3 regions of the Arthrobacter sp. R1-13 genome follow, and region 3 is predicted to be linked to each of the others. Evidence: riboswitches for the same ligand, from Rfam matches in the RefSeq annotation. Region 3 holds a riboswitch; each other region holds the start of a gene.

Region 1 (3,270 bases), 1.6 Mb from region 3:
AAGGCATAGGCCGCGCCGGCTCCGGAAAGGAGGACGATGGCTGCAACGGCCGCAGTTTTTTTCGAGTTTTTGCGCATGAGGGAACTCCAAGGGTGATGAGAGCTGAATGTTGGGAAGGCTCGCGAGAATTGCAGCTCCCGGAGGACGGGATCGCTGAAAAGTTCGTGAGTGAGGCCTGGCAGGTGATGTGTTCAACCGGTCATGGTTCCGCGGGTTTGGGACGTGAAAGCGCCTTCACCTGCTGCGGCGCCCCCAGCGCCTCATGTCCATCTTGTCGATCGGGTGCCTCGACAAGAGACACGCTAACAGCGGAGAAATGCGAAACTTGAAGATCTGTGAAGGCGCGGAGAATCTTGAGGAAAGTTTGACTGAGCTTGCTTTAGGTCGTGGAAATCCTGCGCAAACCCTCACGTCAACCTCCGTCACGATCCTCCAGGACCATGGCATGGGACTGGAGCCTGGACAAAAAAGCGCCGCCAAAAGCGCTGCTGCCACATGGGCGTCCACCATCAGTTCCCCGGAATGTGAGGATGCAGGTCCGGCGGGAACCGCAGGCAACTGCGGGTCCAGGCGCTCATGTCCGTGCTGCGACGAACCCGCGCCAGGCATGGCCGCCGCGAAAAAAGTCAGAGCAAGGTGCAGCAGCTGTTGGATCAGCCCGCAAAACACCACCCAGAACGTTGGCTCCGACGCGGGAAGTCTTCTGCCACGGGAATCCCCTACTGTGGTCGATCCACTCACTCATCTGCGCTTGAATCTACTGTGTGCCCATACGATTGTCAGCATGATCAGCCGCGCAGACGTTGAGGAAGCCGCCACCAGAATAGCCGGAAGGGTCCGCCGCACGCCGCTGATCCAACTTGACTCCGGAATGTTCCCGGGCGAGGTGTGGCTCAAGTGCGAGTTCATGCAGCACACAGGAACATTTAAGGCCAGGGGTGCCTTCAACCGCATCCTTGCCTCCCATGAACGGGGAGAGCTGAATCCTGACGTGGGCATCGTCGTCGCCTCCGGTGGGAATGCTGGCCTTGCCAACGCATATGCTGCCCAGCAGCTCGGAGTCCCCGCGTCTGTATATGTGCCGGAGAGCGCACCGGCGGTAAAGGTCAGAAAACTCGTGGCCAGCGGAGCAAGCGTGATCCAGGGCGGAACCGAATACGCCGAAGCCTACGAGGCCGCCATAAAATATGTGGAAGAGACCGGGGCCGTTTATTGCCACGCCTACGACCAGCCGGAGATCGCCGCTGGGGCCGGCACTGTCGGTTCTGAACTGCTGGAACAACTCCAGGGTGTGGACACTGTTGTGATCGCGGTGGGCGGTGGAGGCCTCATGGCGGGGGTGGCGGCAGCCGTGGAAGGCCGGGCAAAGGTGCTCGCCGTCGAGCCGTACACAGCCCCCACTCTTTCCGCGGCACTCAGGGCAGGAGAGCCTGTTGATGTTGCTGTCTCGGGGATAGCAGCTGACTCCCTGGGAGCACGCCGGATCGGAGAGATCGCCTTCGCCGTGGCGTCCCGTACCGGCGTAGCAAGCCTTCTGGTTTCCGACGACGACATCGTTACCGCTCGCTCTTGGTTGTGGGACAACTACCGCGTCGTCGTAGAGCATGGCGCCGCGGCTGCCTTCGCCGCCCTCCAGTCCGGTGCCTATGTCCCTTCCGAAGGTGAGCGGGTCGCCGTCGTTCTCTGTGGCTCCAATACAGACCCCGCCACCGTTTAGCACGCATATGTAACGCGCCGAAAAGTTTTGTTACCGAAACGTGACTTCTGGCAGAAGTAGAAGTTACTCTCTTGTGGTGCCCCCGGCTCCAGCCGGGGCATTCCCGCGTCAGTATGCCGAACCCTGCCGCTGACGGGGATTCGTCCGCATTTTTCAGCGGCAGGGACGGGGGAACCACGATTCCACTCGGACCTCTTGTCAGGTCCTAGGGGTTAAGTCGCTTCGCCCCGCCCCACGGCGGTGTGGACCGGCCGGGTGAACTCCCATCCGAACCCGACAGCTCACCCCGCAGGCATGGGAGAGGCAAAAACACCATGTCACAAAAGTCCATTTTGGCGCGCCACCGTGCCACCCCTACCGGCTCAACCGTCATGAGCGGGTTGTCGACCTCGGCTAAGTCCCACGCTATAGGGCTGGGCAGGCCGGCCCTCATCATCGCCGCCGTATCAGGCCTTCTTTTCGGTGTCGGGGCTCCCGCCCATGCTGGAGCCCAGGCACCGGATGGCTCCACCGGGGCCACTGCCGCAACCGCTGCCCAGGCAACGGCACCGGTGCAGGCAGCAGCTGTTGCCCCGGCCGCAGGAAAGGTTCACACGGTTGTCTCCGGCGACACTCTCGGAGCCATTTCGGCAAGCTACGGCGTAACCCTGAACTCGGTCCTCGCCGCCAACAACCTGGCGGTGACGTCCATCATCTATCCCGGCAACCAGATCCAGATTCCGGGAGCAGGGTCGGCGGCTGCGCCCACCCTGTCCCTGGCATCTACCTCCATCAAGCCCGTCGCGGCTCCAGCGCCCGCGCCCGCACCGGCTCCTGCGCCTGCGCCTGCTCCCGCGGCCGCCAGCGGCACGGGGGCAGCTTTGCTGGCTGCCGCCTATGGCCAGATTGGCGCCACCCAGGACTGCACCATTCTGGTGGAACGTGCCCTCCGCTCCATCGGCAAGAGCGTAGGTGACCTCGCCCCGACGCAGTTCTTCCAGTACGGAACGGTGGTTGGAACTCCCGCTCCCGGCGACTTGGTGATCAGCTCCGGGCACATCGGGATCTACGCCGGCAACGGACAAGTCGTCAGCAGCGGCATGAACTATGTCAACGCAACACTTGTTCATCCGTTGTCCTGGCTCTCGGGCTACTCATTTGTGCGGGTTGCCTAGTCCGGCCTTCCAGAAGCGCAGGGCAAAGGAAAGCGGCAGGTGCCGGGACAACCGGTATCTGCCGCTTTCTGAGCTTTAGCTGCCTCGCCGTCAGTCACACTTTCAGCGGCAACTCATGAACTTCGTCCGCGCGGTGACCTGTGCGTTCGTGGATCCGCTGGACTGCTTCGGCTGACGGGGCCTCTGAGAGGCAGTAGATGACTCCGTCTTTCGGGTCCGCCCATGCGTTCTTGAAATTGACGTTTTCCTCGGCCTGGATGGCCAGATCAGCTGCATGAGCTGCCTGGAGGTCCTCCCTGGTCAGCCCTTTCATGTTGTGGTGAACATCCATATATTCCGGCATAGTTCCTCTCCTTAGCTACGGTCTGCATGGTTTGCAGTGTGGAGTTAAGGGAGACG
Region 2 (3,270 bases), 1.1 Mb from region 3:
AATTCCAAGGCTTTGGTCGGGGAACCATAGCGTTGTTTGATGTAGCTCATGCCCCTGTCCACCTGGCTGCCGCGCCACCCAGCTGAGGTGTCCCAAAGGGTGCTCAGGGCAGTCATCTCCTCGGCGCCCCATCCGTACGAGGCCAGGCGGCTGCTGGCATAAGTGCTGGTATCGACGACGTCTTCCGCAGCGCCGTCCACGGCTGCGGGAGCCGTAGCGGTGGCCGTGCCCAGCAAGGGGTCGAGCAAGCCGGTAACTGGCGTCAGCAGTGTACTCGGTGACTGCGACGGTGTCGGTGTCGGTGCTGGTGCTGGTGCTGGTGCTGCGGTTGTCGCAGGAGCCGGTGCCGCCGTTGGCGAGGCCGGCGCGGGCTGAGGGTTCGAGGAAGAGGCCGGAGGCTGGGCGTTCGGGGACGTGGCAGAGGCGGGCGGAGCCGCGGCGGTGGAGGCAGCCGCTATTGCCGCCAGGGTGGGAGCGTCCACCGGCATGGGGAGGCTGCCCACACCAGGCAGGCTAGTGCCTTGTTGATCCGCTGCCGCCGGGACATCGGCACCGGCCGCCGCTTGGGCCGGGGTGCCGCTGGTTGTCCCAGGGGACGTGGCCGAGACGGTTGGCCGGGGGGTAGTGGTTCCGGCGGTCGGCCGTATTCCGGAGGTCGCCCGAGTCGCGTTCGTTGTGCCGGGGGCCTCCTGGGCGGAAGTTTCCTTGCCGAAGAAGGGCAGCTCTGTGGCCTGGCTGGCTGCTCCTACGCCAAGCAGCACGGCAAAGGCTCCGGCTACGACGGCCATCCTTTGACCCATGACACGAACCGAAACGGCTTTCTTCAGGACATCATCGGGCTTGGAACTGAATACGGCAGCCAGCTGAGGGCTATGTGCGCTCGTCTGGGCGTCGATTGCAGCGGCGGCCGATGCGCTCACCGTTGGCTTTTCAACTGCCGCGCGCCCCGTCCTGCTCCGTCGCGTCGCTGCGGGGGCGGGACGCACTTCGGCTATGGGTGCGGTTTCCGGAGCGGAGCTCTCCTGCACGGTCGTCGGAGCGGCTTCAGTCACAGGCGCAGTCCTGGGGGCAGGGGGTACTTCAAAGGCCGGGCGCCTGTCCCTGCTTCGCCGCGTGACGGTGGAAACCGGTGCAGTGGGCTCAGGTTCTGCGGGAATCGGCGCGGCCGGAATCACGGTGGTGGAAACGGGGTCCGTGGGAGCCGTCCCGAGGTTCGGCTCTTCCGCGGCGGGGTTTGTTGGGCTGGGGGTTTTGACGGATGGCGCAGCTTCTGCGCGATGCCGTCCGGCGCGTAAAGGGCGCGACTGATCGAAAGAACGGGACATGATGGTTGCCTCTCAACGCCTGCGAGGTTAGCTGTCGGGTTCGGAAGAGGTCAACCGGCCGGCACGTTAGACGTGACGGCTTCACCCCACGGGCCGCTGGGTAGCGGCCCGAAGACTCTGGGTCCCCCGTCTCTGCCTTAGTGTTGGGAGTCCGGGATGTGGCAGAGCTCGGCGTCAGCCCGGACGCGGCCCGATCCAGATGGGCCACGCACAAACCGTACAGGAAACCCTCCCTTAAAGTCACGTTTAGGTAACAGGAAAAGGTTGGCGGCGAGTCACGTTGCACCATCCGGATGCGATAGGCCTTTTTGTCCGACCTCGCAGTACACTGAATTATCGAACATATATTCGAATGAAGGTGTGTTGTGGGCATTATTGTGGGTCCTCGTATGATAGCCGCCGGCAGCTCGCTGCTCACGGTTCTCATCTCCCCTGTGGCGGTGGCTGCAGGCTACCCCTCGCCAGCGCAGGACTACTTTGACGGCAGGATCGACCTCAACGAACACCTCATCAAGGACATCACCAGCACGTACGTGGTGAGGGTCTCGGGAAATTCAATGGAGGGGGCGGGCATCAGCGACGGGGACGAATTGATCGTCGATCGCGCCCTGGAGCCCAAGGACGGGTCCGTGGTCATCGCCGTACTGGACGGTGAACTGATCATCAAACGCCTCCGCATCAGACAAAGCGGCGTCCTGCTCCAGGCGGAAAGTGCGAACTACCCGGATATCCGCGTTGCAGCACTGTCCGACCTCATCATTTGGGGCGTGGCCACGAGGTGCCTCCACCATGTCTAAGCCGGCAATGATGCACCGGATGCAGCAGATCGCCCACGTGGACGTGAACTGTTTTTATGCCTCGGCTGAGCGTGCCTTTGACCCATCCCTGGAAGGTCGGCCACTGGTTGTGCTCTCCAATAACGACGGGTGTGCCGTTACCCGGTCACCCGAGGCCAAGGCACTGGGCATCCCGGTAGGCGAGCCCTGGTTCAAGATCGCACCACGGGTCAAGGAGTGGGGCCTGGTGGCCAGGTCCAGCAACTATGAGCTGTACGGCGACATCAGCGCGCGCGTGATGGAACTCCTCAGCAGGTTCTCGGCCTGGCTGGAGGTCTACAGCATCGACGAGGCCTTCCTTGGCGTCAAGGGAACCCCGGATGAGCTCCTTCGGCTTGGACTGGAGATGAAGGCCGCCGTGCGCCGCAACGTAGGCGTGCCGGTGTGCGTCGGAATCGCAGGAACCAAGACCCTGGCAAAACTTGCGAACAAGTGGGCCAAGAACAATCCGGGCTTCAACGGTGTTTGCCTCTGGGATTCCCTCCCCCTCGCCCAGCGGGAAACACTGATGGCCCGGCTGTCGGTGATCGAGATCTGGGGCATCGCCTCCCGCCTGACCAAACGCCTCAATGCCATGGGAATCCAGTCGGTCCTTGACCTTTCAAAGGCAGATCCTGTGATGATCCGGGACCGCTTCTCAGTGATGGTGATGCGCACCGTCCTGGAGCTTCAGGGCACACCATGCATTCCGATGGAGGAGGAGCGGATCGGCAGGGACCAGTTGATTTTCAGCAGGTCCTTCTCCACGCCCATCACTACCGTCCATGAACTTCGCCAGGTCCTCAGCATTTACGGTCAGCAGGCCAGCGCCAGGCTGGCCAAGCACGGATTGCAGACCAGAGTCCTCACGGCATACGCCGCCACGTCCTACTACAACCCCCAGGACACTTCCTACCCGTCGGCCTGCATCAGGTTGCCGATGCCCACCGCCGATCCCGTGCTCCTTACCCGGGCAGCGCATGCTCTGTTGCCGCAGATCCAGGAGGGAATCAAATATGCGAAAGCGGGAATCATGGTGACCGATCTGCGCCCCTCGGGGAACCAACCGCCCCTGTCTCCGTTCGAGAACCCTCACGAGGAACGCGGCATCGGCCCTCTTCTGGAGGACG
Region 3 (3,270 bases):
GAAGTTGCGTCCACCAGGACCAGTGAACCCTCGTCAGCGCCGAGGACACGCTTGACGGGGGCGGCAACACCGGTGGAGGTCTCGTTCTGCGGCCAGGCGTAGACGTCAACGCCGGCTTCAGCAGCAGGGGCGGGCCGGGTGCCGGGCTCAGCCTTGATGATTGAGGAGGTCTCAAGGAAGGGCGCCTTGTTGGTGGCAGCGGCAAACTTCGAACCGAACTCACCAAAGGACAGGTGCTGGGCTTTCCGTTCCACCAGCCCGAATGCGGCGACATCCCAGAATGCAGTGGACCCGCCGACGCCGAGAATGACTTCGTAGCCTTCCGGGGCCTGGAAAAACTCGCTCAGGCCTTGACGGACGGATCCAACAAGGTTCTTTACAGGTGCCTGGCGGTGGGACGTTCCCAGCAGCGTTGCCGAAGCCGCGGCCAGTGCAGCCATCTGCTCCGGGCGGACCTTGGAAGGGCCGGCACCGAACCGTCCGTCCTTGGGTAGGAGGTTGGCGGGAATAGTGATGCTGGTGTCGCTCACAATGGCTCCAATTTTCGACTTTGGACGTAGGAGATGGCCCGGCAGGTAACGGTTGCTGCAACTAAGACTCCCGTTTATTCTGCCTGACGGGGCCCACTGACGGAATTTGATCGTCACACTGCGGTCATGACCAACACCGCCGCTCATTTGGTTGGGTAGTGATTATCCGGAGTAGTTCAAAATACGTTAAGCTGGCCTGACGTACAGCACCGGGGCCGGGCTGCGTTGCGGAGGCCCCATGGGACCGCCGGCACGGTCCGGCATGAGGTACGGCTGACGGACGCAAGATACTGAGCTCGAGGAGCTGAGCTGGATGACGGATCTGATCGATACAACCGAGATGTATCTTCGGACGATTTTGGAGCTTGAAGAAGAAAACATTGTGGCGCTTCGTGCCCGCATTGCAGAGCGACTGCGTCATTCGGGGCCCACTGTCTCGCAGACCATTGGGAGGATGGAGCGGGACGGGCTTGTGGTTGTTTCGGGTGACCGCCACCTGGAGCTGACGGAAACAGGCCGGAAACGCGCCACTGAGGTCATGCGCAAGCATCGCCTGGCCGAGCGCCTCCTCGCCGATGTGATCGGTCTGGACTGGGCATACGTCCACGATGAAGCATGCCGCTGGGAGCATGTAATGAGTGAGCGGGTGGAACGTCGGATCTACGAAATGCTCGACCATCCAACGGAGTCCCCATACGGGAACCCCATCCCCGGGCTCGCTGCACTGGGCGGGGAAGCCTCGCAGCCCCTCAGCGACGGCGCAGTTAATCTCCTGGTGGCAATGTCGGCTTACCGGGTCAACTCCAATGTCCGGATCAGCAGGCTTGCCGAACCGATCCAGGTGGAGCCCGAACTCCTCGTTCAGTTGGACGAAGGTGGCATCCGGCCCGGGGCAACCATTTCGCTGGAGCGAGTGGGCGAATACATCTCAGTGCGCGTGCCGGACATCGAAGGTGCGCTGGAACTTCCGCCCGAAGTTGCGGCTCACGTGTTTGTTACGGTCAGCTGACCGTCCCTCATCAGCGGCCGCCCGGGACAGTGTGCGTGGAGCAGACCAAATATAACGAAATTATTACTGCGCCATTTAATCGCCTATAGTTGAGCACTAGCGCCGATACTAAAGCGTTACCTGATCTGAAGCCGAGCTCTGCCAGCAGATCAGGTGCACGAGTCACCTACTGGCAGAGGTGGAGGAACCACAACCGGCTGTTGAGAAACAGCCTTGGGGTGAAGTCCGCCAGCAGCAAGCACACCAACGAAGGGTCCCTCTTAGGGTTCCTCTGTGCCGGAAAGCTTGCGTGGCGGACCGGATCTTTGCACTCTCTGATCCGAATCCGACAGCTAACTTCGCAGGCTATCCAGAGAGGAAGACCTTTGACCACCCAGAACGCCAGGGGCCGTCGCCGTGCGACCGGTCCTGCTTTGGAGCTGCAAGTATCCGAAGCTGTCGCCGCCGCTGGCCGTCCCCGGGACCCGCACCGGGATGCACGCCGCAAACGCAGCCCTTTTCGTCAGGTCACAGAATTCGCCGGCGCCAGCGGTGTAGGGCAAAAGGCAGGCATCGCCCTGGCAGCCACAGGCTTGATCCTCACAGTCACGGTTCCGGCCACAAGCCCCCTGGCAGCCACCGGCGGCGTCGGCTCGACGGGTGCTGCCCTTTCCGCCTCTGTCCAGCCTGAAGTCTCCGCAGCTGCGGGCGCAAAGGTTGATTTCAGCCGCACCACCGTTTCCACCACCGGTGATCCCGACGGCAAGCTCAAGCAACTCCTCAGCGCACAGTCCGCCGGCAGCGTCAGCCGGGCAGCGTCTGCCGGAAGCCTTGGGGCCCCACTGGATTCGCTCATAACTGCCTCCCCCTTCGGCTACCGCGTCAGCCCCATCACCGGCGGCTACGGAGAATTCCACCGCGGCCAGGACTTCGCTGCCCAGTGCGGTACCGCCGTCCATGCAGCAGCCAGCGGCACGGTCACTTTTGCCGGCTGGCATCCCTTCGGAGGCGGAAACCGCGTGGTCATCGATCACGGTAACGGGCTCGAAACCACGTACAACCACTTGTCCTCGTCCGATGTCCAGGTGGGCCAGACAGTAACCCGGGGCGACACTGTGGCCCTGAGCGGGACCACAGGCGCGTCAACCGGCTGCCACCTCCACTTCGAAGTAATGGTCAACGGCGAAGTTGTCGACCCCATGGGCTGGCTCTGATTTAGATGATGGATTACTCTCACATTTCTGTGACATGCCGTGACCTGAATGTGACATTCAATCCAAAGTCCTGTACCGTCTAAACCACGCCAACTTTTCCGAAGTTGGCGCTCTTGAGTGGATTGCCTAACTCTGCCACCGCTCAAGGTCCGTTCGCATTACATCGTCTGGCAGAGGCGGGGGAACCAATTTTGGTCTTCGAAAGAAGACCTTGGGGTTAAGTCGCGAAGCTTCTCACGAAGCCAAGTGGCCGGGTGACTCCCATCCGAATCCGACAGCTCACCTCGTAGGCATTGGGAGAGGCTACTTTCGTGTCTTCACGCCACAATGCTGCGCGCCACCGTGCTCAATCGGTGCGCATGAACCCCTTGGGTTCCGTATCTAAAGCCGTTGCTAACAACGCGGGAACCGTTGGTCGCCAAGCTGCTGTCATTGCAGCTGCTTCAGGGCTCATTCTTGCTGCCGGCCTGCCAGCCAGTGCGGCGGAGGGCAATCCTGGAGTTGCCGCCACCGCGGAATCAGGCTCACAGTCCACTCA

The links. A riboswitch is a leader RNA that binds a small molecule or an ion and turns the genes downstream of it on or off. The one in region 3 is predicted to bind cyclic di-AMP.
Region 1: linked by a shared signal. The riboswitch ahead of M1D88_RS17495 (LysM peptidoglycan-binding domain-containing protein) and the one ahead of M1D88_RS04210 (M23 family metallopeptidase) in region 3 are both predicted to bind cyclic di-AMP.
Region 2: linked by a shared signal. The riboswitch ahead of M1D88_RS19770 (hypothetical protein) and the one ahead of M1D88_RS04210 (M23 family metallopeptidase) in region 3 are both predicted to bind cyclic di-AMP.

Annotation. Positions count from the first base shown of each region.
Region 1 is NZ_CP096420.1:3,770,169-3,773,438, reverse strand. It holds gene M1D88_RS17505 (hypothetical protein) at 1-77, opposite strand, end outside; gene M1D88_RS17500 (threonine/serine dehydratase) at 785-1,717, shown strand; cyclic di-AMP (ydaO/yuaA leader) riboswitch at 1,826-2,027, shown strand; gene M1D88_RS17495 (LysM peptidoglycan-binding domain-containing protein) at 2,032-2,871, shown strand; gene M1D88_RS17490 (SCO4226 family nickel-binding protein) at 2,966-3,214, opposite strand.
Region 2 is NZ_CP096420.1:4,270,909-4,274,178, forward strand. It holds gene M1D88_RS19770 (hypothetical protein) at 1-1,325, opposite strand, end outside; cyclic di-AMP (ydaO/yuaA leader) riboswitch at 1,328-1,485, opposite strand; gene M1D88_RS19775 (LexA family protein) at 1,691-2,122, shown strand; gene M1D88_RS19780 (Y-family DNA polymerase) at 2,115-3,270, shown strand, end outside.
Region 3 is NZ_CP096420.1:865,146-868,415, forward strand. It holds gene serC (phosphoserine transaminase) at 1-530, opposite strand, end outside; gene M1D88_RS04205 (metal-dependent transcriptional regulator) at 844-1,539, shown strand; cyclic di-AMP (ydaO/yuaA leader) riboswitch at 1,662-1,901, shown strand; gene M1D88_RS04210 (M23 family metallopeptidase) at 1,905-2,732, shown strand; cyclic di-AMP (ydaO/yuaA leader) riboswitch at 2,862-3,039, shown strand; gene M1D88_RS04215 (C40 family peptidase) at 3,044-3,270, shown strand, end outside.